4 regions of the Leptolyngbya iicbica LK genome follow, and region 1 is predicted to be linked to each of the others. Evidence: predicted binding sites of a transcription regulator. Region 1 holds the regulator's gene; each other region holds the start of a gene.

The links. The regulator NtcA, encoded in region 1, controls nitrogen genes in cyanobacteria. The targets are predictions, from matches to a motif close to TTTGTANNNNNNNNTACAAA.
Region 2: DYY88_RS00930 (MSMEG_0569 family flavin-dependent oxidoreductase) is a predicted target of NtcA. The motif match lies at 6,657-6,676, and genes of this name have one in related genera.
Region 3: DYY88_RS03825 (Glu/Leu/Phe/Val family dehydrogenase) is a predicted target of NtcA. The motif match lies at 3,416-3,435, and genes of this name have one in related genera.
Region 4: DYY88_RS17665 (uracil-xanthine permease family protein) is a predicted target of NtcA. The motif match lies at 4,553-4,572, and genes of this name have one in related genera.

What each region holds. Positions count from the first base shown of each region.
Region 1 covers NZ_QVFV01000002.1:1,376,329-1,384,322, forward strand. The annotation lists gene thrC (threonine synthase) at 1-882, opposite strand, end outside; gene ntcA (global nitrogen regulator NtcA) at 1,391-2,062, shown strand; gene DYY88_RS13100 (DUF3084 family protein) at 2,111-3,523, shown strand; gene DYY88_RS13105 (PadR family transcriptional regulator) at 3,921-4,307, shown strand; gene DYY88_RS13110 (peptidylprolyl isomerase) at 4,573-4,992, opposite strand; gene DYY88_RS13115 (hypothetical protein) at 5,176-7,251, opposite strand; gene yqeK (bis(5'-nucleosyl)-tetraphosphatase (symmetrical) YqeK) at 7,626-7,994, shown strand, end outside.
Region 2 covers NZ_QVFV01000001.1:221,324-229,317, forward strand. The annotation lists gene DYY88_RS00910 (DNA-methyltransferase) at 8-967, opposite strand; gene DYY88_RS00915 (transglutaminase family protein) at 1,031-3,346, shown strand; gene DYY88_RS00920 (SpoIID/LytB domain-containing protein) at 3,430-4,545, shown strand; gene DYY88_RS00925 (hypothetical protein) at 4,721-4,918, shown strand; gene DYY88_RS00930 (MSMEG_0569 family flavin-dependent oxidoreductase) at 5,150-6,424, opposite strand; gene DYY88_RS24815 (hypothetical protein) at 6,772-6,903, shown strand; gene DYY88_RS00935 (MSMEG_0572/Sll0783 family nitrogen starvation response protein) at 7,049-7,531, shown strand; gene DYY88_RS00940 (Nit6803 family nitrilase) at 7,644-7,994, shown strand, end outside.
Region 3 covers NZ_QVFV01000001.1:875,519-883,512, reverse strand. The annotation lists gene DYY88_RS03830 (bifunctional diguanylate cyclase/phosphodiesterase) at 1-3,207, opposite strand, end outside; gene DYY88_RS03825 (Glu/Leu/Phe/Val family dehydrogenase) at 3,500-4,786, shown strand; gene gcvT (glycine cleavage system aminomethyltransferase GcvT) at 4,892-5,992, shown strand; gene gcvH (glycine cleavage system protein GcvH) at 6,073-6,468, shown strand; gene DYY88_RS03810 (hypothetical protein) at 6,710-7,837, opposite strand.
Region 4 covers NZ_QVFV01000005.1:21,338-29,331, forward strand. The annotation lists gene DYY88_RS17640 (hypothetical protein) at 1-468, shown strand, start outside; gene DYY88_RS25175 (hypothetical protein) at 529-771, opposite strand; gene DYY88_RS25180 (hypothetical protein) at 783-1,028, opposite strand; gene DYY88_RS17650 (hypothetical protein) at 1,693-2,316, opposite strand; gene DYY88_RS17655 (YoaK family protein) at 2,358-3,149, opposite strand; gene DYY88_RS17660 (GntR family transcriptional regulator) at 3,606-4,298, shown strand; gene DYY88_RS17665 (uracil-xanthine permease family protein) at 4,717-6,126, shown strand; gene DYY88_RS17670 (hypothetical protein) at 6,384-6,581, shown strand; gene DYY88_RS17675 (hypothetical protein) at 6,627-6,821, shown strand; gene DYY88_RS17680 (LysR family transcriptional regulator) at 6,818-7,774, opposite strand.

The DNA of each region.
Region 1 (7,994 bases):
AATGGGCGAGCAGCCTTCCGCCTGCGCCCCACTAAAGCGCACGTCTTTGGCATCCACCAGACCCGTTTTCACAAACTCTTGGAAGCCCTTGTAGATCTTGGTAAACAGGGAACCCGAGGCCAACGGCGCAACAATGTGGTCAGGCAGTTGCCAGCCGAGTTGCTCCACAACTTCATAGCCCAGGGTTTTCGACCCTTCGGAGTAGTAGGGACGCAGGTTAATGTTCACAAATCCCCAACCCTGAGTATTCGCGACCTCAGAGCAGAGGCGGTTGACCTGGTCGTAGTTGCCTTTCACCGCCATCACGGTGGGGTTGTAAATCAACGTACCGAGGACTTTACCGGCTTCCAAATCAGCGGGGATGAAGACGCAGCAGTCGAGTCCAGCATGGGCCGCGATCGCTGCTGTGGAGTTCGCCAGGTTACCCGTGCTTGCACAAGAGACGGTAGAGAAGCCCAGTTCACGGGCACGGCTGAGGGCGATCGACACCACCCGATCCTTAAAACTCAAGGTCGGCATGTTGACCGCGTCGTTTTTAATGTAGAGAGACCTCAACCCTAAACGCCGCGCGAGGCGATCGGCTTTGAGTAGGGGAGTCATCCCCGTACCGACATCGATGGGATTGTCGGAGGCCACCGGCAAAAAATCTTTGTAGCGCCAAATTGATTTCGGCCCCGCTTCAATACTGGCGCGACTCACCCGCTGACGAATCAGGTCGTAGTCGTAAACCACCTCTAAGGGACCAAAGCAAACATCTTCGCAAACGTGCTTGGCACCGAGTTCATAGGTTTCGCCACACTCTCGACAGCGCAGTGCCGAAAAAGTTGCGCCTAAGGCAGCGCCGGTCGATAAAGTTTTGGGCTGTTCAATGGCCTGGGTCATCGTTTTCTGTGCTCTCTCGCGGAATGAATTGGTAGCAGCTGCAGCAACAGGACTGTTTCAACTGAACTTCGCGGATAGTATCACGGCTAAAAAACACGGGTCAAACATACCCGACCATTTTTGTCGGGATTTGAAATGAATCAATGAAACAATTGCTGGAGAAGACTTTGAAGGCTTTGTCCGGCAGCGATCGCCATCCGAGCCCAAAACCATGTTCAGGAAAAAATTGACACCTTTGCTACAAAAAATCCAGTGAGCTCAAAGCCGCGATCGCGCCCTTTGCCCTGCCACTCCTAAGATTTTCGGCAGTTTTGTCGACTCCAAGTATCGTTAGATACAAAAGGTCTTCTCATAAGTCGCATTAATAGACGGTTAATGCATTGCGGTTTGCATTTCTTAAAGGCCCAAAGACCACGCAATGATGTCTCAATTGATAGGCGTTTTCGTGGATTTCAGTAAGATGTGGCTATCGTGATGTTTGGTTCCAGCAGACAAAAGTGGACTCAAGATGATAGCAGCGCAGGACAAGCCCTTAGCCAATGCGTTTCGCCAACTCGCAGGCGGCGCGTTTCCGCCAGTCGTGGAAACCTACGAGCGCGGCAAGACAATCTTTTTTCCCGGTGATCCCGCGGAGCGCGTCTATTTTTTGATGAAAGGGGCGGTGAAGCTCTCGCGAGTTTACGAAATCGGCGAAGAAATCACGGTCGCTTTGCTGCGAGAGAATAGCGTCTTCGGGGTGCTATCCCTGATTACGGGTGAGCGGTCTGATCGCTTTTACCATGCGGTAGCGTTCACGCCAGTCGAGTTGTTGTCTTTACCGATTGATCAAGTGCAGCCCGCGCTCGCCGAAAATCCGGAACTCGCCATGGTAATGCTGAAAGGGTTGTCATCGCGCATTTTGCAGACCGAGATGATGATCGAAACCTTAGCTCATCGCGATATGGGCTCTCGGTTAGTCAGTTTTCTCCTGATTTTGTGCCGCGACTTTGGCATTCCTAGTTCCGATGGCATCACCATTGACCTGAAATTATCGCACCAGGCGATCGCTGAGGCGATCGGGTCTACCCGAGTCACCGTCACTCGCTTGCTAGGCGATCTCCGCCAAGAAGGCATGATTGCCATCCATAAAAAGAAGATTACCGTGCATGACCCGGTGAATCTCAGTCAGCAGTTCACCTGATTGGAAAGCGTTGCAGTAGAGTGGTCATGAATCGCAGGTAACGGGCGCATGGCCACAGGCTACGTTCTAGTATTAGCAGTCTTGATTCTAGGCGGCGTAATTGCCACGCTAGGCGATCGCATTGGCATGCGCGTTGGCAAGGCGCGGTTGAGCCTATTTAACCTGCGCCCGCGCCAGACGGCGACTGTGGTCAGTATTTTGACGGGCGGCGTCATTTCCGCCTCGACCTTGGCTTTGCTCTTTGGTGTGAGTCAGCAACTCCGCACCGGGGTCTTTGAGCTAGAGCGCATTCAAGAGGACCTCTTGCAGGCTGAGGCAGAACTAGGCGAAGCAGAAACCGCCAAGGCCGACATTGAGTCTGCTCTCACCGATGCCCGCGCCGAACAAACAGCGGCCCAGCAGGAACTCGCCAAAATTAATCGGTCCTTGCAACAGGCGGTCGAGCAGCAACAAACAACCCAGAGCGAACTCCAGCAGTCGCGATCGCGATTATCATCGCTCCAATCGGAACTGGGAGAGGTTTCCCAGCAATCGGCTCAACTCCAAAATGAAATTCAGCGGTTACAGACCGAGCGGGCCGACCTATTGCAGCAGCAGGCCACAGTCCAAGAGCGCATTGCCGAGCGCGATCGCCTCATTGCCGAACGTGACCAAGACATTGCCCAGCGCGAAGCCCGCCTTCGAGAACTGCAAAGTCAACAGGCCGAACTACAAGAAAATGTTGCATTGTTGGAACAACAATATCAGGGCCTTTTTCGGGGCAGCGTCGCCGTCGGTCGCAACGAACCTCTCGTCTCAGTGCTGTTAAGAGTCAACGACGAAGTAGAAGCTCGCCGCGCCGTTGATCAACTGTTGCGGCAGGCCAACCGCTCCGCCATCGAAGAAATTGCCCCAGGCATCGATCGCGATGATCCGGTCTTGCTGATTCCCACCCAAGACGTTGATCGCCTTGTGCAGCGCATCAGCGATGGCCAGTCTTATGTGGTGCGGGTGCTTTCGTCGGCTAACTATATTATTGGCGAGCCTTGCGTCGTTGCTGATGGTGGCCCTTGCGTCCAGGTCTTTATCGACGCCGCAGTGAATGAACTCATCTACGAACCGGGACAGCGCCTCGCGATGGTCAGTGTTGATCCCCGGAATTTGACCAATCAAGAGTTAGTCGAAAAGCTAAACCTACTAATTGCGTCACTCCAATTTCGTGCCCGTCAAGACGGCATTGTGGGCGATACCTTGCAGGTCGCCGACGGACGGACAGATGCCTTGATCGCCTTTTTGCAAGAAATGCGGAATCTGGATACGCCGATCGACATTCAAGCGATCGCGTCAGCCCCGATTCCAACAGTCGGCCCGTTACAAGTCGAATTATTTGCCGTTCGCAATGGCCAGGTGCTGCTACGCACCGATGACTTACCCCGTGAAGCCCCTTCAGAGACCAGTTCCAGCGATCCCCGCCGCCGTTAGCAGCTCCTCAATCAAGCCATTTCAAGCAGCTGACAAGATTATTTTTCCATCAAGGAAATTTAAGAATGTCTACAAGATTTGCGGATAGTAACTATCTGCGCCCTGATTTAGCTTTCTATATTATTCAGTGCTTAAAATTGGTCTACGACATCAAAAGCGTCTTAAGACCAAGCTTGGGATCGCCATATCAGCGTTAGCGGGATCACGGTAGTCAACATTGGGATTCACTATCTCCAGCCCGCCATTTAGCTTGAGCGATATAAGCAGTTTGATGATGGCCGAGATGTTGGCAACGACTTATTCTCGGCAAAGCGACCATGATTTTTGCTGATGAGGTTACTGCAAACCCTAACTGATCAACCCATAAGGCCAGTTCACAAGCGTAAGGAGAAATCCGATGAAATTTGAAGATATTTATCAGTTTTTTGAGGATCCACCACCGATATACCTTAACAAGGAACTGGCTGTTTGCTATGTCTTGGCAGTGCTCTTGCAGCAAGATTCCTACGGGACGGAACTGATTCAGAAACTCGCCAAGGATTATTCTGACTATCGACTATCCGATACCGTTCTCTACAGTGCCTTAAAATTCCTCGAAGATCAGTCCGCCATTGACGGTTACTGGAAAAAAGTTGAGGGCCGGGGCCGTCCCCGGCGGATGTATCGGCTGAATCCGGATTGGCGGATGCAAGCCGAAGAACTCGCGGATTTGTGGATTAACTACATGCGCGATCGCGTTTCCCAAACCAAGGTTATGCCAGAGCCAGCCTATTCCGGTCGTTAAGGGCTACCCCCGAGTTTGAAACCATAATCCCCATGCTGATAAACCTCAGCATGGGGATTATGGTATGGACCTGTAGCGCCGCAATATCGTGAGGGCCAAAGGTCTCAGGAAGGGGCATTTGATCTGTCAGACCTGGATCTCGACTGTTCACTATCAGCCCCGGTATTTAGCTAGACGACCTCAACGCAACGCGTACCTTCGCGCGTTGTCAGCCCCGCATGAACAACCGACACCTGCCTTCAAAAGCAGAGCGCATTTAGGCTATTCAAGCTTCGATTTTGACCGAGATAATCTTGTCGCCCTGGCGAATCGCATTCACCACATCCATATCCTCAGTTTTGCCAAATACGGTGTGTACGCCATCTAGGTGGGGCTGTGGAGCGTGGCAAATGAAAAACTGACTGCCACCCGTATCAGGGCCACGGTGTGCCATCGATAGGCTGCCGGCCTCATGCTTATTTTGATTGATTTCACACTTGATGGTGTAGCCAGGGCCGCCCGTGCCATTGCCTTTGGGGCAGCCGCCTTGAATCATAAAGTTAGGAATCACCCGATGAAAGTTGAGGCCGTCATAAAAGCCATTATTCGCCAGATCGACAAAGTTCTGAACGGTGCCAGGCGCGTCAGCATCAAACATTTCTAGCGTAATCGTGCCCTTATCCGTTTCCATAATTGCGCGAGTCATCCAGTCTCCTAGTGAGTATTGTGAGTCAACAAGCTAGGCAGGCATTTGCTTTAAATCTGCGATCGCACTGCTAACTGAGAAGGTCTATGGTTCACTCTATACGTTTTGGCGATCGCTTTTATCATCACCCATCATGGCTAGGCGCACTGATAATAAAGCTGCCGCGATGATCCCAGAGTCGATTTAAGTCAACTGGCTGATATCACTCAGATCGAGTGGGCCAAAATCATCATCGTCGTCATCCGAGTCATCCGAATCTTCTGCCGCTGACTCTCCTAAAAAGTCGTCATCACCAAAGAGGGCATTGACGTCTTCAGCCATATTGTCTTGATCTGACGGAGTATCACCAAAAAGGTCATCCTCTCCGAACAAATCATCTTCCAATTCAGCAGAGGCGCCTTCGGCAGTGCCGCCCTCATCTTCAGAGACTTCCAAGTCAGCGGTTAAATTGTCCGTTTCACCAAACAAAGCCTCATCTAGGTCTAGAGATGTGGTTTCATCAGTACTGCTCTCATCCGCTACGGCTTCCCAGTCAACAGTTAAATCATCTGCTTCGCCGAACAAATCATTTTCTAGTTCTGAAGAGGCGGCGTTAGTATCGGTTCCTCCCTCTGCTGAAGGTTCTAAATCAGCAGTCAAATCGTCTGCTTCGCCGAACAAATCATCCGTTAGTTCGGGCGAATCGGCCTCAATGTCAATATTCTCATCTGCCGGAGTTTCGAGATCAGCGGTCAAATCATCCGCTTCATCAAACAAATCATCATCTAGTGCTGCCTCTGAATCAGTGCTAGATGGTTCTCCCGCAACAGTTTCCAAGTCTTTGGTCAAATCATCTGCTTCGCCAAACAAATCGTCGTCTAACGCTGCATCAGGAATGACCGACTCGCTATCCGCACCCATCTCCTGATCGTCGGTCAGCTCATCCGACTCACCAAACAAATCCGCCTCTGATTCCGGCGACAGGGCTGGTGAGGCAGCGGCTGCGCCAGACTCTGACAAGGTGTCTGCAAAGGCCTCAGCATCACCAAGCAGCGAGTCATCCTCGTCAAATAAGTCATCATCAGCCGACGTCGCGTCTGAGAGAAAAATATCGGCTCCAACTGTCGCTGAAGGTTCAACTGCATTTGCCAGAGCATCGTCAGCAAAATTCGCGGAAACTTCCTCGTCTACTTCCTCGCTGACTTCAGTGGCGTCAGCCTCTGAGGCATCATCGGTTCCCAGGTCAGAGACTAAATCTTCATACCCATCGTCATTGAGAAACGCATCCATCGGATCCGTCACCTCTGATTGGGTGGTTTGCTGTAGGGCCGATAGCCGTTGGGCATAGTCGGCTTCTAATTCTTCTAAACGACGGTCTAACTGCACCTGTTGGGCCGCCAACTGCTCAGCCAGACGTTGCTCAAAGTCGACCTGTGCTTGCTGCGTCGCAGCCGCGACCTGTTGGTCGAGTTCCCGTTGGGTATATCGCATCTCTGCGACATCAGACATTTCCGCAGCTGATCCCGGAGACGCTAACGCCACCGTCGTTTCATCGCCAGTACCCATAATTTCACTCGGGGTTGGAGGCACGATCTCACTAGCCAGAGTCGAAGCAGCAGAGGCTTCAGCCTCGACTCGTAGCGCGGCTAATTGCGCTTGTAACTCAGCCTCGCGATCGGCAAACTCTTGCTCAAATTCTTGATGCTTTGCCGCCATTTTTTGATCAAACTCAGCCTGCATCTCGTCTCTAGCGATGCCGACATGCTCAGCGAGTTGCTTTTCGTAAGACTTTTGCAGCTTTTGAGCCGCTTCGTTGAGCCGGAGTTCATACTGCCGTTTGAGGTGCATGACCTCGCGGGGTGACGCTTTGGCGGTACTGTCGCCATTTGCTGCTTCGGTAGCCTCTCCTGGTGTGGCCGTTACGGCCATCCCGCGGTGGTTGCTGGCCGGGGGCTGTGTGGCCGCAGCTCGCCCTTGCTGCATGACCCGAAACCGGGTTTCGTAGGTCTGCTCCATTTCAACCGTTTTTTGCGATAGCTGATCTTGGTAGTGCTCGATAGTGTTTGCCAGCTGCGTTTCATAGTCGTGGCGGAGTTGGTCAGTCGCTTCTCTTAACCGTAATTCGTGGGATTGTTCGATTTCGGTCAGCCGTCGCTGACTCACTTTGAGAGCTTCGGCCTGTTGGCGAAATCGTTTTTGCACGAGGGAATAGCCAATTAAAATGCCCACGAGCAGGACGATCAAAAACGCAATGATGATGCCAGGGGTAAATGAATTCATAAGGATTCCCTCGTTTTGGCTGAGCGACTATTAGGGTCATTGCCCTGACACGTCAGCAATGACACACGCAGTTTTGCCCCACATGTTAGCGAGCAATGCTCAACTGCATTCATAAATTCGATGAAGTGAATTGTTTTTACATGAAAATCACCCCAGGCTGTGCCGCGAGGATAGGTGGATCTTGGCGCAAGGCGCGATCGCCTGGTCAACTGGCCTCCCCCTTGCACTGGGTGCGTTAAGTATTCGCCCCCGCTTTGCGATTGCGATTGCGATATAGATGTGGTGCTGAGGGCCGGGAGCGTCACCGATAGAATAGTGAAATCAGGAGCAATTTGCTTGCTGACTGCATTTAGTGACTGTGATTAACGTTCACCATGATGAAAAGTGCTTTGATGTCGTCGACTCTGCGCCAGGAAGTGTTGAATTGGTTGCACACAGCAGTGCCAGAGGTGCGGCTACAGCATATTTTGCGGGTCGAGCAAATGGCGATCGCCCTAGCTGAGGCCCATCAGCTATCGGTGGTGCAGGCCCAACAGGCAGCGTTGATGCACGATTTGGCCAAGTGTTTTGCCCCTGAAAAATTATTAGCCGTCGCGGCTGCCGAAGAATGGGAACTTGACCCCGCTGAGCAACAAGTGCCCCATTTGCTACACGCGCCCGTGGGAGCAGTGGTGGCCCGCGAGCAGTTTGGCATCACTGATGAAACGGTACTGCGAGCGATCGCTGCACACACCCTAGGCAGT
Region 2 (7,994 bases), on a different contig from region 1:
TTTGATGTCAGTGGGCAGTTTCTGTAGAGATTGGCGGGGCGGAGTTGCGTTCCCAAAAGTAACCGTCGGTATAGCCTTGAATGCGGCGATCGCGCTCCGCCAAGGCCAGTCGCTTTTCGGCCAGACAGCAATACTCCCGGTTGGTCTCAATGCCGATGTAGTGGCGCTGCAGCTTTTTGGCCACCACCGACGTGGTGCCTGACCCTAGAAACGGATCGAGCACCACATCCCCAGCCTGACTGCTGGCAAGAATGAGCTTGGCGATGAGCTTTTCGGGCTTTTGAGTCGGGTGGTCGGTGTTTTCCGGCATCGACCAAAACGGCACCGAAATATCCGTCCACAAATTCGACGGGTGGGTCAGGCGAAAGCGGCCCTGCTGGGAGTCTTGCCAATCTTTGGGCGCACCGTGGCGATCGCGATAGGGAGCGATCACCCGGCGCTTCAGCTTCACCGCCTCCACGTTAAAGGTGTAGCGATCGGAAACCGTGGCAAACCAGATATCTTCAGCGGCGTTCTTCCAATTCGTTTTGGCTCCTCGCCCCTTTTCGCGCTCCCACGTAATTCGATTGCGGATGGTGAAATGCTCCGCCAGCAACGGATACAAAATGGCCGATGATTGCCAGTCTGCACAGACGTAGAGTGAGGCGGTGGGCTTGAGCAAGCGCTTGAGGGGCAGCAGCCAGGACTCAAACCACGTGAGGTAATCGACGGGCGATCGCGACTGAAACAATTGGCCGTTGAAATTTTTGCGGAGATTGTAGGGGGGGTCAAGTATAAGGAGATCGATGCAGGCAGTGGGCAGATAGGCGATCGCCCCTTGGCAATCTTGCTGCACCGTCGTGTCAAGCACGGCCTCAAGCGGCATCGCCTGAGTCCACCGTTGGAGCCGCGCCCCATAGATTTGACCGTCAGTGGACGACAGCGTCAAGGTACGATTACGAGGGGCTTTCGGTTTTGATGGCGACACAGCACAATCCTAAAAGTCCGAAAAGATTTAGCACGGTTCCAACCACGCTGCCCTAGGATAGCTCTGACATCATTTCGATTCACCCCTCCCGCCGATTGCTTAAGCACGAAGCCTGTGACTATTCAGCCGTTTACCAAAGCTCAGTGGACTGCGATTGACGCCCTGGGTCGCCAAATTGACCAACGGTTGCACGCCGCCCAAATTGGGCTGACGATGGGGGGTGAGCCGACCTACGTTTCGGCCCGCGATCGCACTGATTTGCAATGGCGCTACGAAGCCCTGGGCACCGAAAAACGGCAGCTCGCCGAGGCCCTATTACTGCGTTTGGCACAGCGCTTAAACCCGGTTGGCGGCCTACGACATTACGGCATCGGCAAACTATATCCTGGCGAACCCTATCCGCGCTGGGCTTTGGGATGTTTTTGGCGACTGGATGGCCAACCGTTGTGGGGCAACGCCGACCTGCTCGCCACCGCTGCCCCCTCGGGGAAGCCCCAAACTTGGGCGGCCGCCAAAAGCTTTATCTACGAATTGGCTACCTGTCTCGCGATTCCCCACGCGGCGATCATGCCCGCCTACGAAATCGAAGAAACTGTACCTGCTGGCTTTGTACTGCCGTTGCTGACCACGGAAGTGAATGGCACCCCCCTCTGGCAAAGCTGCCGCTGGACGGGCTTTGACCAAGGCATGGTGTTGGTGCCGGGGGATGGCCCCGTCGGGCTGCGGCTGCCCTTGACCGAACTCACCGATACCGAGCAGCTTTTGACCGAGGCGCAACCCGCCTTTGATAGTGCCCCTATTCGCCCTGAAGCGGTCTCCTCCCTTGCCCCGGCGGATAGTATTCGCCTCGCTTTGGTCGTCTCTGTAGAAAACGGCATCGTGCAGGTGTTTTTGCCGCCGATCGCCACAGGCCGCAGCTTTGCCGACGTGATTACCGCGATTGAGGCCACGGCAGAAGTGCTGGATCAGCCCGTGCAGTTGAGCGGCTATGGTCCCCCCATTAATCAAGGCATTGAGGGGTTTAAACTCACGCCAGACCCGGGAGTGTTGGAAGTTAACATTCACCCGGTTGCCACCTGGCCCGAGCTGGTGCAGTTACACCACGCATTGGATGAGGAGGCGATCGCCTGCGGCCTCGCTTGCGAAAAATATGGTCGTGACGGTCAGTTGCTGGGCACGGGCGGCGGTTCGCACATCACCATTGGCGGCAAAACGCCCGCGACCAGTCCCCTCCTCCAACGACCAGATTTGCTGCGCAGCTTGATTACCTACTGGCAGCATCACCCCAGCCTGTCCTATGTCTTCGCGGGGCAATACATCGGCCCCACCAGCCAGTCGCCCCGCATTGACGAAGCCCGCCACGACAGCCTGTACGAACTGGAACTGGCCTTTCTGGCCTTGATGCCGGGCAAAGCGATCGCCCCTGAAGTGGTGGATCGATTACTCAGTCCCCTCTTGCAAGATGTGACCGGCAACACCCACCGCACCGCCCTCTGCATCGATAAGCTGTACCCCACCTATAATCCCGCTGCCCAACTCGGGCTGCTGGAATTTCGCGGGTTCGAAATGCCCCCCTACACGGGTCTGCGGCTGCTGCAAATGTTGCTGATTCGGGCCTTAATCGCCCGCTTTTGGCAACAGCCGTTTACCCAACCGCTCAAGCGCTGGGGACCAGAGCTGCGCGATCGCTGGCTGCTGCCCCACTATTTAATTCAAGATTTTCAAATCGTGCTGAAGGAGCTAAAAACCGCAGGTCTGCCTTTTGAGCTGGACTGGTTTACGCCGTTTTTGCTGCGTCGATTCCCGCAAAACGGCAAGATTGCGTTACGCGACAACCCGGCACAGGTGCTGGAACTCCGCACCGCCCTGGAACCATGGCCGGTGATTGGCGATGCCGGAGGCGGGGGGACCTCGCGCCCGGTGGATAACTCAATGGAGCGGGTGCAACTCTTTCTCACCGGGGCGGTCGGCGATGCCCCCGCAGTCGGCGCCCTCGCGAAACGGTACGCCATTTTATGTAACGGTCATCGGGTGCCCCTACGTTCCACAGGGGTAGCGGGCGACTACGTTGGAGCCGTGCGCTTTCGAGCGCGATCGCCCCTCGATACCGATCATGCGGCCTTAACGCCCCACGTGCCCCTGCGATTTGACGTGATTGATACTTGGAAATCGCAGCACCTCGGCGGCATGATTTATCACACCGACCCCGTTGATGCAGAGACGCTGCCCCCTTCCCTCGAAGTCGCGCGATCGCGCTTCCAGCAAAGGTTTGTGCCCGTGACGGATGGTCCAGTGCCCGAGCCCCTACCCCCGCTAGTGGTTCACCCCGAAGCCCCTATGACCCTGGACCTGCGATTGGTGCATTTGCGAACCGAGTAGTCGCCAGTTTTTCACATTGCGGTTAAATTAAGCCAGAATACAGGGTGTTTATAAATTCCATTTGTAATCATAAGTAGGCAGCCATGGCGTTGCAGTTTCACCAAGAGTGGCAGCGAATTCAGCGATTGTGTCATCGCGACCCTAAATTTCCCCTGCGGCGGCTGACCTTTGCCAGCGGGGCCTTGTTATCTGGCGCGTTGATATTCAAGGCGATGCCCACTGTCGGCAGCACTGCCACCCCGGTTGAAGAAAGCTTATGGCGCACGACCGGGGCGGTGCGGCAGGCTGTGGTCGATTTGTACCGCATTCAGCGATCGCAACGACACACCGCGATCGCCAACCCAGCTGCGCCTCCCCCCTCATCCGCTGACCAGACCGCCGGTAATTCCACCGCCAGCGCCGCATCGGCCACTGCCCAGTCACAGCCCGAGGCGCCGCAAGTGCAATCCGTCGCCATTACGGGCGATGTGATTGATAACGTTTTAGAAATGCGGGTTGCGATCGCCCGCGATGTCTCATCCCTAACCGTCGGCTCAAGTTCCCAAGGGTGGGTCATCACTACCGACGGGTCCGCCCACTGCGACATCGCCGCCCAAACCAGCTTGACCGCGTCTCCAACCGCTTCGGGCATCAGCTTTGGGGGTTGCCAACTGGGGGGAGCCGTGTGGCTAGAGGCCGAGTCCGGCGGCTTCGTCTTTGTCAAAAATGGTTGGTTCAAAGGGCGAGTACTGCTCTACAACGATGGCGGCCAGTTGATGGCCGTGAACTTTGTCCGTTTAGGCGACTATCTCTCCAGCGTGGTCGGCAGCGAAATGTACCACCACTGGCCCCTCGAAGCTCTCAAAGCTCAAGCGGTCGCGGCTCGCTCTTACGCCCTAACCCACCACGTGCGTCCTGCTAGCGATTATTGGGATCTCGACAACACCCAGCGGTTCCAGGCTTACAAAGGCATCAACCTGGAAACCGCCAACACCCAACGCGCGGTGGCTGAAACGGCGGGTGAGTTCATCAGCTACAACGGTGGTATTGTCGAGTCTCTGTATGCCGCGTCTGATCAAATTGTGCAAGAGGCCCACGGTGGTCAGGGGATGAGCCAACACGGGGCCAAAGACCACGCCGTCAACGGCTACAGCTACGACCAAATTTTGGGCGTGTACTATCCCGGCACCAGCCTGTCGCGCCTCGTGGTGGAGCAGTAGTCGACAACAGATCCTGCATTACCCGTGTTTTTTGTCGCTTGGCTACCCTCACCGTCTGCGGTTCTTTCCATTAACCAGGACGGCAACGCAACTACATGACATAGCTTCACTGAGCTTTAAAGGCAACCATCTGGGCACCTTTAGCTTAAGATTAGTTTAATAATCTATAAAAGCTATGGACAATACTCAATTTGTACAGCTGTCGGCCTTGCCGGGATGGATCATTGGTGTCAGTCATAACCGCCAGCACGGGTATCAATGTTGGCTGATCAACTCGGCGCTGGACGTATTGAATGACGGTTATGAATACTCGACCAGCAGTGCCGCATTGATGGCGGGTCGCTCATTCATCGAAAGACAGTACGAAGCGTAAGCTTGGCGTTGGCGATCGCCCCCATTAACCTGTTACGGCTAAGTCAGGCAGCACTACAAATCAGGTGTTCCGGCCTATCGATTAAGCCGGTAGCCTAAAAAGATCTCTGTAGGGGTTGGGCAATGCCCAACCCCTACTGTTTCTCAGCTGATCTAAAAAGGTTATTTCAGCGCAACGCTCTTAGTGCCGCATCATGCACAACCGATCGGTATTGTTATTCCTGGCGTTCTCCTAAGACCCGATCGCCATTTCGTTAATGCGCTCCAAGAGGGGCGATTGGTACTTGCGCTTGGTCAGCAAATGATCGGCAATATATTGAGCATCGCGGGCGACCCCAGAAAACCGCCCTGACCCCCAGGTATACAGCCAGGGTAAACCGATAAAGTACATGCCTTTAACGGCAGTGACGCCACGATCATGGCAAGGATAGCCCTGGCCATCAAACACGGGCACCTCAATCCAGCGGAAGTTGGTGTGATAGCCCGTAGACCAGATTACTGAGCGGATGTTGGCATCGGCGATCGCCACATCTGTGGGATCTTTTTGTGGTTCCCAAATGGGACAGTACGGCGCTTCGGGAGGAATATCGAGTTGCTGCTGCTCGATGAACCGATCCACCGTTTTTTTGATGCTTTCGGCAACGGCATCAGCCCCATCTAAGTTTTGCTTCAAGTCGGGCTTGAAGTAGAGGCGATCGCCATCAATATCCTGCAAACGTCCGTAGAGCTGCATGCCTTCAGTGGCGAACTGCCGCAGGTCAATCTCGCGACCGCCATCTCGCCCAGTGAGGTAATGATTGGTGCGATGGCGCACGGTCTCCTTCTGCGGATGCTCGTCGATCGGCATATCGTAATAGCCCATTTGATCGAGCCAGTCCACGACATCTTTGCCACGATAGCGACGGGGCGATCGCGGCGCACTGCCTACACAGAGGTGCACTCGTCGCCCGGCCAGGTGCAAATCTTCCGCAATTTGGCAACCGGATTGTCCGGTGCCGACCACCATGACGTCGCCCTCAGGTAGCTGATCGGGGTTGCGATACTGCGAAGAATGGATTTGGTGAATCGACCGGGGCAGTCGCTCTGCCAAACGGGGAATGCGGGGTTTGTGATACCCCCCCGCCGCGATGACCACCTGATCAGCGGTGAACTCGCCCAGGGAGGTGCTCACCCCAAAGCGATCGCCCAATTGCTGCACTCGCGTCACTGCCACCCCCTCTTTCACGGGAGCGTCAAAGCTTTTGGCATAAGCCCGAACGTATTCAACGATTTCCGACTTGACCATAAAGCCGTGGGGGTCGTCGCCCTGGTAGGGAAAGCCCGGTAGCTGACATTGCCAGTTGGGGGTGACCAGACAAAATGAATCCCACCGTTTGTCTTGCCAAGAATGGGCCACCTGATGTTTCTCAAAAATCAGGTGATCAAGATTCCGCTGCTTGAGGTAATAGCTCACTGAGAGCCCCGCCTGACCACCCCCAACAATGAGTACGGAATAGTGGGTTTTCATACTTAATAACCAGACCCCAAAATGACTAAGTTAACGGACTAAAAAACCAAGACTGCCGATTCAAAACCAGCGAACCATTGATTACAGTTCCAGCCACCCTGAAGGCGAACCGATCACTGGCCAACAAACTATTTACAAACAAACCGTTGGCACGACTTGTCAGCATTCGTGAGAAAAACTGAACAGGACCTAAGTTCTGTTAAATTCACCGTAATGGGGAAAAATCATGGTGCGTGTAGTGCTCGCTACAGAACTTAACGCTCTGTCGATACCGTTAGGGTCTTATGGTGAAAAGATGTCTGTGGTCAGTTATCTAACCGGGTAGCGAGGCCCACAGGAACCTGATGATGGGACGCGCGATCGCTCTCCAGGCAAGGCATTTCCAACGTGAGCGCATGGCTGAGCAGCCCCAAAGCAGCGATCGCCCACCTATCACTTTAGACAGGTTGATCCGCCGCGATCGCGCCAATGCCTGGTGAAATCTACAGACCCGCTGTCTTTAACGCCAATCCTCAAGCTTTTGTAAATCTCGATACATGCATTAGGAAAAGAGACCTTTACGGTGCAGTTTATTGCCGTTGAGATAACTGCAATCCCTCGAAGTTTTTTTTAGGAATTGAATCCATGCCTGAAGTGACGACCCCTGCCCATAAGGCTGGCGACTTTTTTGTTGATTACGAAGAGAAAGTCTTTCCCGATGTCCAGGCAGAACCTGGCGAGAAGGCCCTGGTTACGTTTCACACGGTGGCTTTTGAAGGCTCGATCGGTTTGGTGAATTTGTTGCAGGCGACCCGCTTGATTCGCAAAGGGTTTGACACTTCTGTGTTGCTCTATGGCCCCGGGGTGACGTTGGGAGTCCAGCGCGGCTTTCCAAAGCTGGGGGATGAAGCGTTTCCCGGTCACATGGCGATGAATAACCAGCTGGTCAAAGTGATGGAAGAAGGCGGTAAAGTCTATGCCTGTCGCTTTGCCCTGCAAGCGCTCTACGGTCACGGCGAACCGTCTTTGATTCCTGGCATTCGCCCCATCAACCCGCTGGATGTGCTTGACATTGTGCTGGTTCATCGCAAAGAGGGCGCCTTTATTCTCGATACTTGGACCATGTAAGCGATCGCGGCGGCTGGTCTTTGGTCGCCTGATCAGGCCGCATCAAAGACCAGCCGCATTACGATAGATCCTGTGTGTTTCCCCCTGTTGTCCGCTGGCTCTCCTGATACCGATGAATGACGCCAAAACAGTTCGTGCTGCCGCCGTGCAGATTAGTCCTGTCCTCTACAGTCGCGATGGCACGACGGCAAAAGTGCTAGAGGCGATCGCTGCTGCCGCCAAAGAAGGGGTGCAGCTCATCGTTTTTCCGGAAACGTTCATTCCCTACTATCCCTATTTTTCCTTTGTGGAGCCCCCGGTGCTCATGGGCAAAGCCCACATGTTGCTGTATGAGCAGGCGGTGACGGTGCCCGGTCCTGTCGTGGATGCGGTGAGTCGTGCGGCCCGCTCTTATGAAATGGTGGTGGTGCTCGGCGTAAATGAGCGCGACGAAGGCTCGCTGTACAACACCCAACTCATCTTT
Region 3 (7,994 bases), on a different contig from region 1:
TTCACCACTAGGGCGAATGATCCGATATTCCTTATGCATTTCGGCGGCATTGCCGCGCAGATCGGCGAGTTCGCTGTCTACAACATGCGCATCTTCGGGATGAATCGCTGTGGCCCAAGCATCGTATTCAACCTCTCTCGCAGTCGGCTCCCAGCCATAAATTTCTGCCATGCGGGCGTCAAACCACATCGTATTGGTGTCGGGGGCAAATTCCCAAATGCCGATGTGGCCAGACTGGGTGGCCAGTTGTAAGCGACTCGTGAGTTGTTGAATATTGTTTTCGCTGGCTTTGCGATCGCTAATGTCGCGATTGAGCCCGAGGATGCTGAGCACCTGGCCATCATCATCGCGGATGACGGTAACGTGATCCTCGACATAACGCATTTCCCCATCAGCGCGCACAATTCGCAAATCAACCTGGAAATAGTTTTGGCCTTGCTCAATCGCGTGAGCTGCGCGCTCGATTAACTCGACATCCTCGGCATAAACATAAGTGGACAGCCAGGCCTCAAAACTGGGGGGCGCCATCCCCGGGGCGCAGCCGTAAATTTCATAGGTGCGTTGGTCCCAAATTAATTGACCGGTCTGGTAATTTAACTCCCAAACGCCCAGTTGGGCCGAGGCTGTCGCGAGCGACAGGCGCTGTGATAAATCACGGATGGACTGTTCTGCCCGTTTTCGCTCCGTAATGTCTTCGCCAATGCAGGTGACGCTAATGACCTCACCTTGCGCGTTGCGCTGCACAGTATTGTTCCAGGCGATGAGACGGCGATCGCCCGTCCGCGTCACAATGTCATTCTCGCGATATGCCGGAAAATCAGCGACCCCCTCGGTCGTATTGATTGCCCGGTTAAAGAGCGCCCGTAGCTCTGACCGGATTTCGGCAGGCAAAAACATCGAGAACCAGTTTTGGCCTAACACCTCATCCCGTCGCCAGCCCGTCAATGACAGCAAATAGTCATTGGCGAACAACACATTCCCCTGTGAGTCGGTCATGATGGCGACCATCATCAGGGTTTCGAGCACATTGCGAAACTGCTGCTCAGAGAGTTGCAATTCTTGCTCGGCCTGTTTGCGATCTGTGATGTCGCGCCCTACCCCCACGACTGCCGTCACGTTGCCCGCCTCATCTAATACGGCTTGGTTTGACCAAGACAACCAGCGCCACCCCTGGTTTGTGAGGGTCCGCTGCTCTAGACGGCAGGTGTGTGGGGGCTGCCACAGGGTCTCCCACTGTTGCTGCGCGGCAGCTTGATCAGCCGGATGCCCTGGCGGGCGAAAATCGGTTTCGACTAACTCTGCCAGCGTTTTGTTGAAAAGTTGGCAATAGGACGGACTGGCAAACAGCAACTGGCGATCGGGCGTGAGTTTGAGGATAAGTTCCGTTTGGTTTTCGACTAATAGCCGATATTGCTGTTCGCTCTCAGCCAAGGCATCAATGGCATTGTGCAACTCGGTGATGTCGCGCTGCACGCCAAAGTGCCCGGTAATTCGTCCCTGGTCGTCGTACAGACACTGATAGTCCCCCTCGATCCACATCAGAGTGCCATCGCCCCGTCGTTCGTGCGTCTGGATATGAAGGCGTCCCGCATCGAACAATTGCCGAAAAATGGCGCGGCCCGTGGCGCGATCATGGTTTAGAACATCGTCGGGGGTGAGGCCGATCATGTCTTCGACCTGACTAAAGCCATATTGCTCACAAAAAGCCAGGTTGGCTTTGGTTACTCGCTGATGGGTGAGCGCATAGTCCAGGGCTGCAGTTTGATCAAGATTGCTGTCGTGCCACGCGATGGGCTCATCTAGCATCATAAAAAAGAAGCCGTCGAGCGATTGCGTAAAAAAGAGGTTGAGTTGGCGTTCGCGATCGCGCAAGGCTTGCTCAGCCTGCTTATAGTCCGTAATATCGCGACCGCTGGCCTGAATCTCGGTAAGCTGACCGTCATCATCAAAAAAGGCGCGGTTAATCCACTGGTGCCAGGCGATTTGGCCATCGGCCCCGACAACCGTGTGTTCATGAGTCACGATGGGGCGATCGCTTGATAGGTGTTGCAATTCACCAATTTGTTGCCGCACCTGCGCCTGATGTTCGGGTGGCACCAGGTCAATAAAACTGCTGCCAATCAGATCCGCAGACGAGCGTTGAAAAAAGCGGCAAAATGCCTCATTTACAAAGGTCAGCGTGCCATCTGGGGTCAATCGACAAAGTAGCTCGGTTTGGGTGTCGATCACGTGGCGATAGCGTTGCTCGCTCAGGCGCAACGCTTGATTAATTTGCTCTAACGTTTGGGCGTATTGGTTGACTTGGGTCGTCAATTCTTGCTGGCGCTGCTCAGCAATTTTGCGCTCAGTGATGTCTTGTTTAATCGCGATGAAATGGGTGATTTCGGCGGCCTGGTTATATACCGGCGTAATGGTCATCTCTTCGACATAGTGGCTCTGATCTTTGCGGCGGTTAATGATTTCGCCGCGCCACACTTCGCCGGCGAGAATGGTTTGCCAGAGTTGGCGAAAAAACGCTTGATCTTGTTGTCCGGAGTTAACCAAGTCACGCGGGTCATAGCCGATGACTTCGTCCAGGCTGTAACCCGTGAGTTGGGTAAAGGCGGGATTGGCCCATTCAATTTGCCCATGGCGATCGGTAATGACAATAGCGTCAGCACAGGCGCTGAGTGCGACACTTTGTAAGTGCAGTTGTGCGGCGGTGTCAGCGAGGGTATAACAAGTTTTTTCAGGCTGGAGAGTGGGAGCGATCGCGGCGGCTAGTTGTAATCCCTGAAAGTAGTCTGGTTGACTTGCTTGCAGCATTAATAAATGAATATTTTCTCCCACATGGGCGATCACTGAAAAAGACAGAGATCGCGATTGTTGATGCTCATTTTGGAGGTTCACAAGGCCGTAACATGAGGCCTGAATGGGAAACGTCAAAACCCCATGCTCTGGATTTTCGGGAGTGACCAATAATTGGGTGAGCGATCGCTCCAGCAGCTCGGGTGAGCTCATCTCAAATAAATCGCAAGCCGATTGATTGGTGGCCAAAAGCTGACCGTGCGGATCAATCAGTAGCCCTGCAACGGGTAAATCATCTAATAGTTGACTGAGATGCTCACGGGAAAAGGTCAGGCTTAAAGGTAAGGAAAAGGGTGACTTTCCCATAGATAGCCAAGAGAGTTCATCAACTGGTTGAGACTCGCGATCGCGATTAGACATGGGGCTGGTAGATTACCTCGGCCATCTAAGCACCACGGATAGGGAGTCTAGGCTGGCAGGTATAATTGGGAGATGGGAGGCTACGAGTTAGTATGCCCAAATTGTAGAACTGCGGCAGATGCGAAGGTCATACCCTTTAAGTTTTATGGATTCCAGTAACAATTCAGCTGAACAAATCCAACCGGATTGACTCCACCCTCGACAATGGTTAGTAACAATCAATACTAACTAAGCCGTAGGACGACGCCTAAATCGTTGCCCATAGGAGTCGGCGGCGGTTAAACGAGGTGTCATGACAGCTTCATTATTGTCGGATGCAAATCGGCGGCTGGCTCGGGCGCTTAAACATGTGCAAATTTCTGAAGATGCGAGTGAGCGCCTGCAATTTCCCAAAGCGAGTCTTAAAGTCTCCATTCCCGTGCGGATGGATGACGGCTCGCTGCGCGTGTTTGAGGGCTATCGGGTCCGTTATGACGACACTCGGGGACCCACTAAGGGAGGCATACGCTTTCACCCCAACGTCAGTATGGATGAGGTGCAGTCGCTGGCGTTTTGGATGACGTTTAAGTGTGCGGCGGTGAACTTGCCCTTTGGCGGCGCTAAGGGCGGCATCACGCTGAACCCCAAAGAGTTGTCGAAGTTTGAGCTGGAACGGCTGAGTCGGGGCTATGTGGACGCGATCGCCGACTTTATTGGCCCGGATATCGATATTCCTGCGCCGGATGTTTACACCAACCCGATGATCATGGGTTGGATGATGGATCAGTACAGCATCATTCGCCGCCAGTTATGCCCGGCGGTGATTACGGGCAAGCCCTTGGGGATGGGCGGCAGTCAAGGACGCGATCGCGCTACGGGCACGGGAGCGTTTTACGTGTTGCAGGCGATGTTGCCGAAGTTTGACCGCGTGCCCGCCGAGACGACGGTCGCGGTGCAGGGCTTTGGCAATGCCGGTAGTGTCATTGCGCGGCTGCTATTTGACGCGGGGTACAAAGTGGTGGCGGTGAGTGATTCGCGCGGCGGCGTATATTGCGATCGCGGCCTCGACATCCCCAGTCTGCAACAGTTCAAAGCCTCGACCCGCAGCCTCAAAGCGGTTTACTGCGAGGGCACCGTCTGTAATTTGGTGGATGGCCACGATACCCTCACCAATGAAGAACTGCTGACGCTCGATGTGGACGTCCTGATTCCTGCCGCGCTGGAAAATCAGATCACCGCTGACAATGCTGCCCAGATTCAAGCGCAATACATTTTTGAGGTCGCGAACGGGCCGATCACTTCCGAGGGCGATCGCATTCTGGAAGATAAAGGCGTGTACGTCTTCCCCGATATTTTGGTGAATGCCGGAGGCGTCATCGTCAGCTATTACGAGTGGGTGCAAAATCGTAGCGGTCTGTATTGGACTGAGGCCGAAGTGAGCGATCGGCTCAAAACCAAGATGATCGAAGAAGGGGAGAAAATCTGGCGCATTGCCCAAAACCTCGCCATTCCCCTCCGCACCGCCGCCTACGTCCACGCTTTGGAACGGTTGGAGGAAGCCCATAGCGCTCGCGGCACCCGCGACTACTACATCAGCTAGCGTTGTCAGAACCCCGACTTCTCTCAGAACCCCGGCTTCTTCGAGAAGCTGGGGTTCTCAATAGCCTTTACAATCAAGAGCGATCGCCCTATTCCTCCATCGCCCATGACCTCTTTGCGTACCCCCCTTTACGACCTCTCGGCTGACCTCAAAGCCCGCTTCACTGAGTTTGCTGGGTGGGAAATGCCGGTGCAATACAGCGGCATTAAGCAAGAGCACCAGGCTGTGCGCACAGCGGCGGGCATGTTCGACATTTCTCACATGGGCAAGTTCTTTTTGCGCGGATCCGGGGTGCTAGCGGCCTTGCAAACCCTCGTGCCGTCAGACCTCAGCCGTCTAACGCTAGGGGAAGCCCAGTACACCGTGCTGCTCAATCCTCAAGCGGGCATCATTGACGACCTAATCATCTACTATCAGGGCACCGAGACTGACGGCACCGAGCGCGTCGCTGTGATCGTCAATGCGGCCACCACCGACAAAGACAAAACCTGGATGACTGAGCATCTGCCGTCGGACATTGCGTTTGAGGATGTTTCGCGCGATCGCGCCCTCATCGCCGTGCAAGGGCCAGAAGCTGTGACTCAGTTGCAGCGCCTCACTACCGAAGACCTCGATAAAGTGGGGCGCTTCGGACACCTTGAAGGGACGGTATTAGGCCAACCCGCGTTTCTGGCCCGCACGGGCTACACGGGCGAAGACGGCTTTGAAATCATGATGAGTCCTGACGGGGGGCAAGCCCTCTGGCAAACACTGCTGGAAAATGGCGTTACCCCCTGCGGCTTGGGCGCGCGCGACACCCTGCGCCTCGAAGCCGCGATGGCCCTATACGGTCAAGACATCACCGACGACACCACCCCCCTCGAAGCGGGACTGAAATGGCTGGTTCACCTGGACGGGGCTGGTAAATTTATCGGTCGTTCTGTACTCGAACAGCAAAGCGCTGACGGTGTGCCTCGGCGGTTAGTCGGGCTCCAGATGGCAGGGCGCAATATCGCCCGGCACGATTATCCCGTTATCCATGAGGAAAAGACCGTCGGCACTGTCACGAGCGGCACCCTGTCGCCTTCCTTGGGCTACCCCATCGCCCTGGCGTACGTACCCGCTAATTTGGCAAAAGTGGGGCAATCCATCGGGGTCGAAATTCGCGGCAAGACGCATCCCGCCCAGGTGGTGAAAAAACCTTTTTATAAACGCAAAGCTTCATGAGTTGACACAACTTGCATGGATAAATACGCTAGCAGGCGTGCGACACTGGCAACAGCGCGTGATTACAAGAGAGAACGGTCATGGCCCTTGAGTTTCCCGATGATTTGAAATACCTGGACACCCACGAATATGCCCGGGTTGATGAAGATGAGGCGATCGTGACGATCGGGATTTCTGCATTTGCCCTCGATCAATTGGGTGACATTGTCTTTTTGGAATTGCCCGAAGTGGGCGATACCGTTGAAAAGGGCGAAACCTTTGGCACTGTGGAGTCCGTGAAAGCGGTGGAAGATTTGAAGTCCCCCGTTAATGGCGATGTGCTGGAACGGAATGAGGCGATCGTGGACTCCCCAGAACAGATTGTGGATGATCCCTACGGTGATGCCTGGCTGATTAAAATCAAAGCCGAAAATTTAGATGATTTGGACGATGCGATGTCGGCTGATGAGTATCGCGATCAGGTAGAAGGCGGCTAGATTAGAAGACGTTTGGGTCACTGAGCCGCTGCTTAGGAATCAGGATTTTATAAAATCCAAGTTTTGTCGGGCAGTCATCTTGCCTGCTCTTGAACAGCCGAGACGGCTGTTCAAACTTAATTTAATTCCAATTCCTTAGCTAATCCATCTGTGGTTAATGGTTGAGGGTCGGTATCTTGCTCGCGATCGCTCCCAAGCAGATAGGCAGACTTTTGGTTAGTGCCGCAATCGTGCGATCGCCTCAGTCCTCAAACCAGATGGCTCGCCAAGCATGTTCGGCTTCTGCCCGTGCTTGTTCCTGCCGCAAGGTCCGATACCGCCGACCCAGACGTTTGAGCTTATGCAGCGTTTCTTGCAAACGTCCGCGCCATAATGCCGCTTGGGCATCCGCAAACTCAACATCCGCTAAGCGTAGATTAATCGCTACCAGATGCGTCATCTCATGTTCTGGTTCATCGTCATCCTCATCAAAAGCGTCGTCTTCCTCGATGACGTCATCCTCATCGTCTGACAGGTCGCTCCGGCGATCGGCCATTTCAATCAGCACACTGACTAAATTGGGCTGACTCGGCCCTGAACTATCACCCTCTGCTTCGGTTGCCGCCGCAATCACCATGTCTGGTAAATCGGGCAAAACATTGGCCTGCTTCAGCAAATGATTGGCCAAGCTCGACAGGGTGCGTAAAATCGCTCGTAGATGGCGCTCCAACAGCACATGCCGTTTGGCGAGGCTAACCGGGGTGAGCGGTTCTGCTTCCAGAATTGAAAAGAGCGAGAGTTGTGTACTCAGCCGCTGCAAAATCACAGCTGCTTCCTCAGAGGCCGTATCGAAATTGGCCTGTTTCGCCTTTTCTGTCGCTGCATCTGCCGTTGAGTCAGCCTCGGTAGACAGTGCCTCTTGAGCCATAGACGACGATGAATCCGCAGATTCCACCGTTGACGTCTCCGGTGGGGAGGAAACGTCAGTCAACAGCGAGGAATCATCGGATGTCGCCGGAGGATGATCGTCATCATCGCTGTTTGAGCCCAAGGCTTCGTATTTCGCGACAACTGCCTCTTCGAGTTGCGCGGCTAAATCAGTAAGGTTGCTGACTTGGCCCAGTTGCGTGATTTGAGTTTGTCCTTGAGCTGCGAGCTGACGCAAACCAGTTTGCAGCTTTTCCCGCTGCGCCACTGTGAGCTCAATAAATTCTTCTGGATACGCCTGCGTGCAGAGGTGATAAGCGGCCAAAATGAGCTGCCGTTTGACGGCTTGTCCGATGATGCCCAAATAGCTTTGATAAACCGTTTGCAGCGTTTGATCGAGCGCTTGAGTTGAGGCGTCTAATTTGGCGAGGTCTGTCGCAATTTGGTCAAGGCTTCTGGCCATAAGATTAAACACAGTAGCAGCAGATGTGGACAACTGAATTAAGGTCGTTGTTCACATCTTGAGGTGGATACAATTTCAGCTTTCAATGTAACTTCCAAGAGTAAGTGGATGTTGGATTGACTAATGCGCTGAAGCATCTGCGTTCGACCATGAGTCA
Region 4 (7,994 bases), on a different contig from region 1:
ATCTTGGATGACTACGGCGATATTTTGGAGAGCTCTTTTGATACAGCTTACGATCCCTTTAAGACGGCAGTAAAAAGCCTCTCTAAACAAATTAGCAAGGCTGAAAAATCGGCTCAGAAGGCAGGGGAAGAGGCAACAACACCTACGTTAATGATTCCAGAGGGGGCGTTTCAATCAGCGGTTGATGCTTTCTCAACTTTGCAAGAAACTACTGCCGGATTTAAGGCTCAGTTAGAGTCGGCCCCTGAAGTAGTTCAAGCTCTGATTGACGAGCAAGTTGGCGCTAAAATGGATGCGCTTGATCAGGCGATCGCAGAAGTTTCAACTGTTGTCGATCAGCTTGCGGCAGATGTTGCCGGTTTAGATGCGGCTGATCCCTCGGCAACGGCTACTTTCAATGAGCATGCAACTGCGTTGACCCAGTCAATCCAGGCTGTGGATTTGGCGATTGATGGGTTTGATAGCTAGGTTTGCAAAGCTTTGATAAATAGACTTGAGGATGTGGCTTGGATTACAGGCCACATTTTTTTAGACTATTTGTTGAAATAAGTGAACGATCTCCTCGGGTAAATGGCTGATTTCTAACCAGAGTTGTCGAGGGCTAATATTAAACACAAACTGCAACAAGAGCACGATCGCGACGATCGCTAAAATCGTCTTTGCTTCTTTATTCAACAGCCGGAACATTAACCGGGAAATTAATAGAACAATTGCGATCTCTCCTGTGAGAGTAACCGTTTGCGCATCAATAGCTTGGGCGATCATATCCATCAACAAAACCTTCAAACCTCTTGAAACACCAACATCATGGTGAGTAATCCAGCGCAGATGATACCTAAACCCGTTAAATCGACCGAGAAGGTCGATTGACGATAGGCTGGATAAAGCCAAAAACTCATCATTCGCGTAATGAACGGCATGACACCAATTGAGAGCAAAGACGAAGTTGCTAAAGTTGCCAAAAGTGTCACTGCCGCAGGGGACCAGTTGCTCAAAAATGACTCCGGCCAGAATGCCAGTCTTAGCATGATTAAGGGATACAGTCCCAGCACGACGGCTAAAATCTGTTTCCACACGGGTGGGCCGAGATGACTTTTCTCACCACTAGATGCTCGCCGAGAAAACCATCCTTCTAGACCTGTAGTAAAAGACTTAAATCGATAAGCCCGAAATACTTTTTGCCCTTGCTCAGTTAAGTGCTTGCGCTCTTTGGAATCGACCCAGTCTTGTAAATTTTCAGGGGAGTCAAAATGGATAATAGTGTATCGCTTGACAACATCATTTTCACAGACTAACGAAGGACATTGATCTAATCGGATGAAGCCAGGTTGGCGACTCGCTAATCTCTGTAACTCCCATTGCCAACGGTCAAATGCAGCTATCGCTGAGTTGGGAACTATATGCTCAACCACCAAACTGCTGTAAAAAACATGGCTGTCTGGATGATTTTTTGCTGTACTTGACACGCGATGACCTCATAATTTGAATGACTCTCGCTCTCAGACTCAAGCTCTGGTGATCAGAAAAGTGCGTGGGCAAATGTTTGAGAGCAATCGCTATTTCTGGATGCCGATTAGACCTCGCCTGCTAGATTTGACAGAACAGCCAGGGAGAATCAAATAGAAAATCCTTGGCTAAAGCAAGATAATTCAGAAGCGGATGAAGGAATGGGCAAACTTCTGCAGGACGATATTAGTCATCGCTCCCTGTGATGTTCTCCATTTCCGCTTCTGCTTGTTCCATTCCGGCTTTGATCTTGTCCATAATCTCTTCTGACGAGGGCATGAATTTATCTCTCATTTCAACGCCGGTTTTGATCTTGTCCTTGACGGCTTCGGGAACTGATGCCCCTTCGGGAATCTTGGACTCAATTTTGTCAATGATTTCTTCGGAAGAGGGCATAAAAACCTCTTTCTTCTTCAGAAAAAGCTCTTTCTTCTCCATCGCTGACAGGGTTGAAAAGGCGTCTCTTTGAGGGATTGTGTTGATCACGGACTTGATTTCTCGCTTCTGTTCAGGCGTTAACATGAGCGATCGAAAAGTCTTACGAAAGCTCTCGCCTTCCAACATATTGGCCTCAAACATTTCCTGCTGCAGGGGCGTCAAGATTTCCACAAGCTGAGGTATGACATCTGATTTGAGCTGCTTTAAGCTTTGCGTCTCATTGACTGACGATGAATGGCCAAACAAGCTAAATCCCAAAGTCGTACTCATCGGAGCAATGCTACTGGCATGAACTGGACTAAGCGCTCCGAACGCAGCACTTAGGATCAATAAGCCAGACAAAATTGAGACTAAAAAGCGGTTGAGTTTCATGGTGTTTGGTTTACCCTTTCACGCAATGGCAAAAAACTGTTTTACGACGCTGACGGCTGAGTATAGTGGTGAACATAAGCCGCGATCGCTAATACTGAGATGATGATGGTTGGAAAAACCAGTGTCCACCATGACTCTGAGACAAAGATTAAAAATGCAGCGGCTACCCCACCTATAGCAAAACCAATAATTACTGGAAGATAGCGACTAATGCGCTCCCAAGACTCGGCAGCCTCCTGTTTAGCCACTTCTCCGGAGTCAAATTTAGCTCCGATAAGCTGTACTAAATCGATGGTCAGCTGGGTCGTATTTCCCGTCATAACGGTAGTCGGAATATAGCTTTTGAATACTCGTGCCTCCTTCATCAACGTATTCTGAATGGCCATAGCCACAACCCCCGACATGCCGATAGGAAAGATGTATTCTTCCTGAACATCTAGAATCAAAGCAGGTGTAAGGGTGGCGCTGATAATTAGAAAAATCGTAAGGGCAACTGCTTCTGCCGTGAGCAATACGGCAAAGACTGGCCATTGGCGACGACGAGCAAACCTAGCTAATAGTGAAGTTAAAGCGACTGACAACATAAATACAGGAATCATCAACAGGCGCGTGAGGGTCGATTCTTCTTCTTGATCGACGAAGGAAGCGCCTGCCAGAGCAATGTTTCCGGTGACGTGAGCCGTAAAAATGCCAAATAGGATAATGAAAGCTGACGTATCGATGAAGCCAGCGACTAAACTCAGCAAAAATCCTGCAGGGCGATCGCCCACCAGATAACCACTGATGCTAAAGATCCTGTGGGGCTTTGAAATTGACGTCATTTCGCCAGTCAAAAATTCAGTTCTCCTATCAATCTTGGGGCTGCGATGACAGCGGGTGCAGGGCCACGGTTATCGAGCTAACTCGATCTGCCAGACAGTTGCATTTGTATTTAAGCTACTAACTAAAAAGCGGTGTTTACCAAAAAGTCGAGCAGTTGAATGTTAATCAAAATTCAACATTCAGCCATGCAAATGCGATTAACATACCTTTCTTGCCCTGATTGGCTAGAACAGCGGCATAGCCATATCTATATGAATCTAATCTCAACTAATCCAGTGAAATCTGTACCTAAAACTACAAATTAAGCTGCAAACTCCCTCACAGGCACCGAACATTTCCCAAGGCTGAGCAGCATTCTTAGCTCCATTAATGTCAATGCATACCAATTGTATACATTGAATTAGCACTGTGAATTCAGATTTTCTACTTTACAATGTTATATGCCGCTGACTTTTGCGACAGATTTTATGGGCAAGCTTTTTAGCAAGATTTATTGGGCACTGCGGCAAGAGATTTTGTCCGGCCAACTCTCCCCTGGGGAAAATTTGATCGAACAAGGGTTAGCCGATCGCTTTGCGGTGAGTCGCACTCCCATTCGGGAAGCTGTTCGCCAGCTGCAGCAGGAAGGGTTGATCGATGCTGATCCGCGTGGCGGCATTCGAGTGGCGGTGATTACAGTGGCAGATGCCATTCATCTATACGACTGTCGCCTGGGGTTAGAGCAAGTGGCGGCCATGGGGGCCTGCGAAAACGCGACCCCGCAGCAGTTGGATGAATTGCAGCGCTGTTTGCTAGAGGCACAGTTCTCTAATCTCCCTCAAGCTGAAGCGTCAGCGGCGGAATTAGAAAACCGCTTACAGATTGATCGCAGCTTTCATTGCCTGATTGCAGAAAGTTCAGGTAATCCCTGGCTGACTCAACTGCTCAGCCAAATTTTGAACAAAATGTCACTTCTAGGTAGCCGTGTCACCCATCACAATCCAGCCGCGTTAGAGATTTGGGCCGAGCACGAGCGAGTAGTTGAAGCAATTTTGGAGCGAGATGCTTCAGCGGCTTCGATCGCCATGCGTGACCACTTAGTGGCGAGTAAGGCACGCGTTGTTCAAGAACTCCAGGGATTACAGTCTAACGTTGCTTTAAACAGTCTCAAGATTATCTGACGTTAACGATATGTCATCCCTCAATCGGTTTGCTCCCCAGGTTTTAAAAAGGAGTCACACAACTCTGGGCTACGTGAAATGCGAGACAATTCTTAATTAATTTGGAGATTTGAGAGAGTTACTTAGGTTTTAGTGTTTTGCATTTAGATGTCGATCGCGGATATCTCAATGCATTGCTTCTTTGTTAGTAAATTGAGAATGTGTAACGTTAAATACCGATTCGCTAAGGACTTTATTTTAGTTTGTATACAATCTTGGTCGCCTTAGCTAAAAACACTTTCAGAGATTCTTATTGACTTTGTTTTGGTGGAATTTGTCTGCGTGAGAGTGGTTGTTTAGCCTCAGGCCATCGTGGGCGTTGAGCCACATTTGTTGTTAGCTACGCACCTTAAATTTAGATTTTGGAAAAGTTTGGCTTATGACTAATCCCGAAGCCGCTCCAGACCAGATGATGTTGTCCGAAGAGGATACATCTCTGGAAAGCGCTCCCACTGGAGTTGATTTGATTTACGGGCTAGAAGATCGTCCTCCCCTGCGGGAAACGCTATTCGCTGCGGTGCAACACGTTTTTGCCTGTTTTGTCGGTATTATCACACCTGCTCTGATTATTTCTGGGGCGCTAGGGTTGGATCCTGCTGATGGGGCTTATCTCGTCAGCATGTCGCTATTTGTCTCTGGCGTCGCTACGTTCATTCAGGCTAAGAAGATTGGCCCTATCGGGTCTGGTTTGCTCAGCATTCAGGGTACGAGCTTTGCCTTTATTGGCCCGATTATTGCAGCGGGTGTGGCGGTGACGGGGGCCGGTGGTACGCCGCAGTCTGCACTCGGTACCATTTTTGGGCTGTGCTTTCTGGGGTCATTTGTGGAGATGATTCTCAGCCGATTTATTCAGTTTGCCAGCAAAATCATCACGCCACTAGTCACCGGCATTGTCGTTACACTCATTGGTTTGACGTTAGTTAATGTTGGTCTTACCAGTATGGGTGGGGGCTTTGCCGCGCGCGAAGCGGGCACCTTTGGCAGCCCTGCCTACCTGGGACTGTCGCTGTTGGTATTGGCCATCATTGTGATTCTAAACAACGTCGGTGGTGCATTTTTGCGCATGTCGTCGGTTGCGATCGCGCTAGTTGTGGGCTACATCATCGCGATTCCGATGGGGTTGGTGAATTTCAGCAACCTCGCCAATTTGGGTGGAATTAATGTTCCAATTCCCTTCAAATATGGGTTTGGATTCAACTTTTCGGCGTTCATTCCGTTCATCTTTCTGTACCTCATCACCACCATTGAGTCGACTGGTGACTTGACGGCAACGTCGCTGTTGACGGGGCAGCCAATCACCGGGCCAAAGTATATGAAGCGGATTAAAGGCGGTATTTTGGGCGATGGGGTTAACTCGGCGATCGCAGCAGTTTTCAACACGTTTCCCAACACCACTTTCAGCCAAAACAACGGGGTAATTCAGTTAACGGGGGTTGGCAGCCGCTATGTGGGGCTATTTATTGCCGGTATTTTCGTGATCCTCGGCATTGTCCCAATTGTGGCCGGTGTGTTTCAGACCATTCCGCAGCCGGTCTTAGGCGGGGCCACCATCATTATGTTTGGCTCGGTGGCGGTCGCTGGCATCAAAATTTTGTCGTCGGTCAATTTAGACAAACGGGCCTCGATTATTTTGGCGACTTCTTTGGGCTTAGGACTAGGCGTCAGCGTTGTGCCCGACATTTTGGAACAGATGCCGCCTTTAGTGAAAAGCATCTTTTCATCGGGTATCAGTACAGGCGGTTTAACGGCACTGGTGCTGAATATGGTGCTACCGGGTCGCCGCATTTAGGGCCTCTCGTTCATCGACACATCGGATAGCTCACGATAGCTTCAGGTTTACACATCACCTGGAGCTTTTTTGTGTGGCTGATTTGAGGAGAGTCCCAACTAGCGGTTGAGTGAGCGCGATCGCCCATAACGGCTCCCCGGTTTTATTCCATGAGTAAGTTTAATGGAATCGCTGAAACCTAGTTTTGGTAATCCTTTTTAAGATTGTCTATCGTAGATGTATCGAAGGAAAACGATTCATCTCAGGCGGTAGATACGATGCAAGTCACGACCAGTAACCTTTCCCCAGTAGGCTTTGTGCAACTGGCCCATAGCCTATTTTTGGGCCGCACTCTAGCCGATACCTACGGCTTTGGCACGGTGACGGCTGACTATCTGCGGGTTCCTCAGCAGAACTGGACACTCGATCAACTGTTGCTGCTGTCTAGTGCCCGGTCGAGCACCACTCTCGCTTAAAGATCGCAATTTGTTTTCGCTGCGTTTAAAAAAGGAGTTAATCAAATGAAACCGACTAGCAATCACGCATCTCATCGCAATCTGACCGATGCTGCTCGCCGATTGAATTTAGGCAGAGCCCTGGAAGAAGCTTATGGAGCAGGCGTTATGGGGACTGACACCCGGCAAGCTCCGTCCAGAGCCGGGTGGACGGTCGCCCAATTGGTGGCAATGTCTGAAGCCAAGTCGTTGTATAACTAATCGCTGTCTGGTAGCCCGATCTGAGGAAGCGGGGTTTCGGGCGAGATCGCGGCTGGTGGAGTAAATTGAGATCGCAAAATATCCAGCAAAGCATAGACCGCTGGTGTCAGCAGGGCATCGGCTAAGACCGCAACGCCGATGGTGCGCATTAACGGTGTCGGCAGAGAATATACCTGTACCGTTGGCGGAATCGGCTCTGCTGACAGTCGAGGCAAAATCGTGCCCCCTAATCCCTGGGCCACTAAGCTGACGGTGGCCGCATCCGTCTCAATTTCGTTGACCACGTTGAGCCAGTAGCCGAGCCCGTTAATGTGTTCGTACACTGGGCGCATCATCACATAATCAACTGGCGGCATGATTAACGGCTGTTGTGTCAGTTCTTCCCAAGTCAGAGGGGCGCTCTTGAGCTGGGTGTCTGGCGGCAACAACACAACGTATTCATCCTGCAGCAATTCCCAGGTTTGCAAGCCCTGACCGGCAGGCAGCGTCACGATACTAATATCGGCGCGACCTTCTTTGAGGGCCTGCTTGGCCTGTTGATCGTCGTCATGTTCATTCAGGTTGATGATAATGCCCGGAAATCGCTGATGCAGCTGTTTGATGCTGCTGGGTAAGACGTGGGTGGCCACGCTGCGAAAGGTGGCCACTCGCACTTTGCCGTGCTCGACCCCTTTCGCGATCGCCGCCTCGCGCAAAATGGCCTCAGTGCTATTTAAAATGCTGTGGGCATGGGCCAGAATGCGATCGCCCACAGGCGTCAACGTCGCCCCATGCCGCCCCCGAGAAAAAATAATGACGCCCAGCGTCTCTTCCAAAGTAGAAATGGCATGACTCACTGCCGATTGCGAAATACCTAATGCCAGGGCCGCCTCACTAAAGCTGCTCGTCTTTGCCACCGCTGCCACAATTTCGAGTTGCGTGAGCTTAACTTGGTTGTGCGGCAGCTTTTTCATCACTCACTCGAGAAACCGTGGAACTTTAGGGATATACGGAGCAATCATTTGCCCGTCGTTGCGACCAGAAGAGTCAGGCTTCCGTTCCCTGCCCTCTACTGAGAATGTTTGAGCGCTGATAGCAACCGCTTCTGCAAGGGATGTCTGACCAAGACAGCGTCCAACAAGGTGGCAATGTCTATGCCTGTTGTCGCCCAAACAGCCAGTCGGATTAAGGATT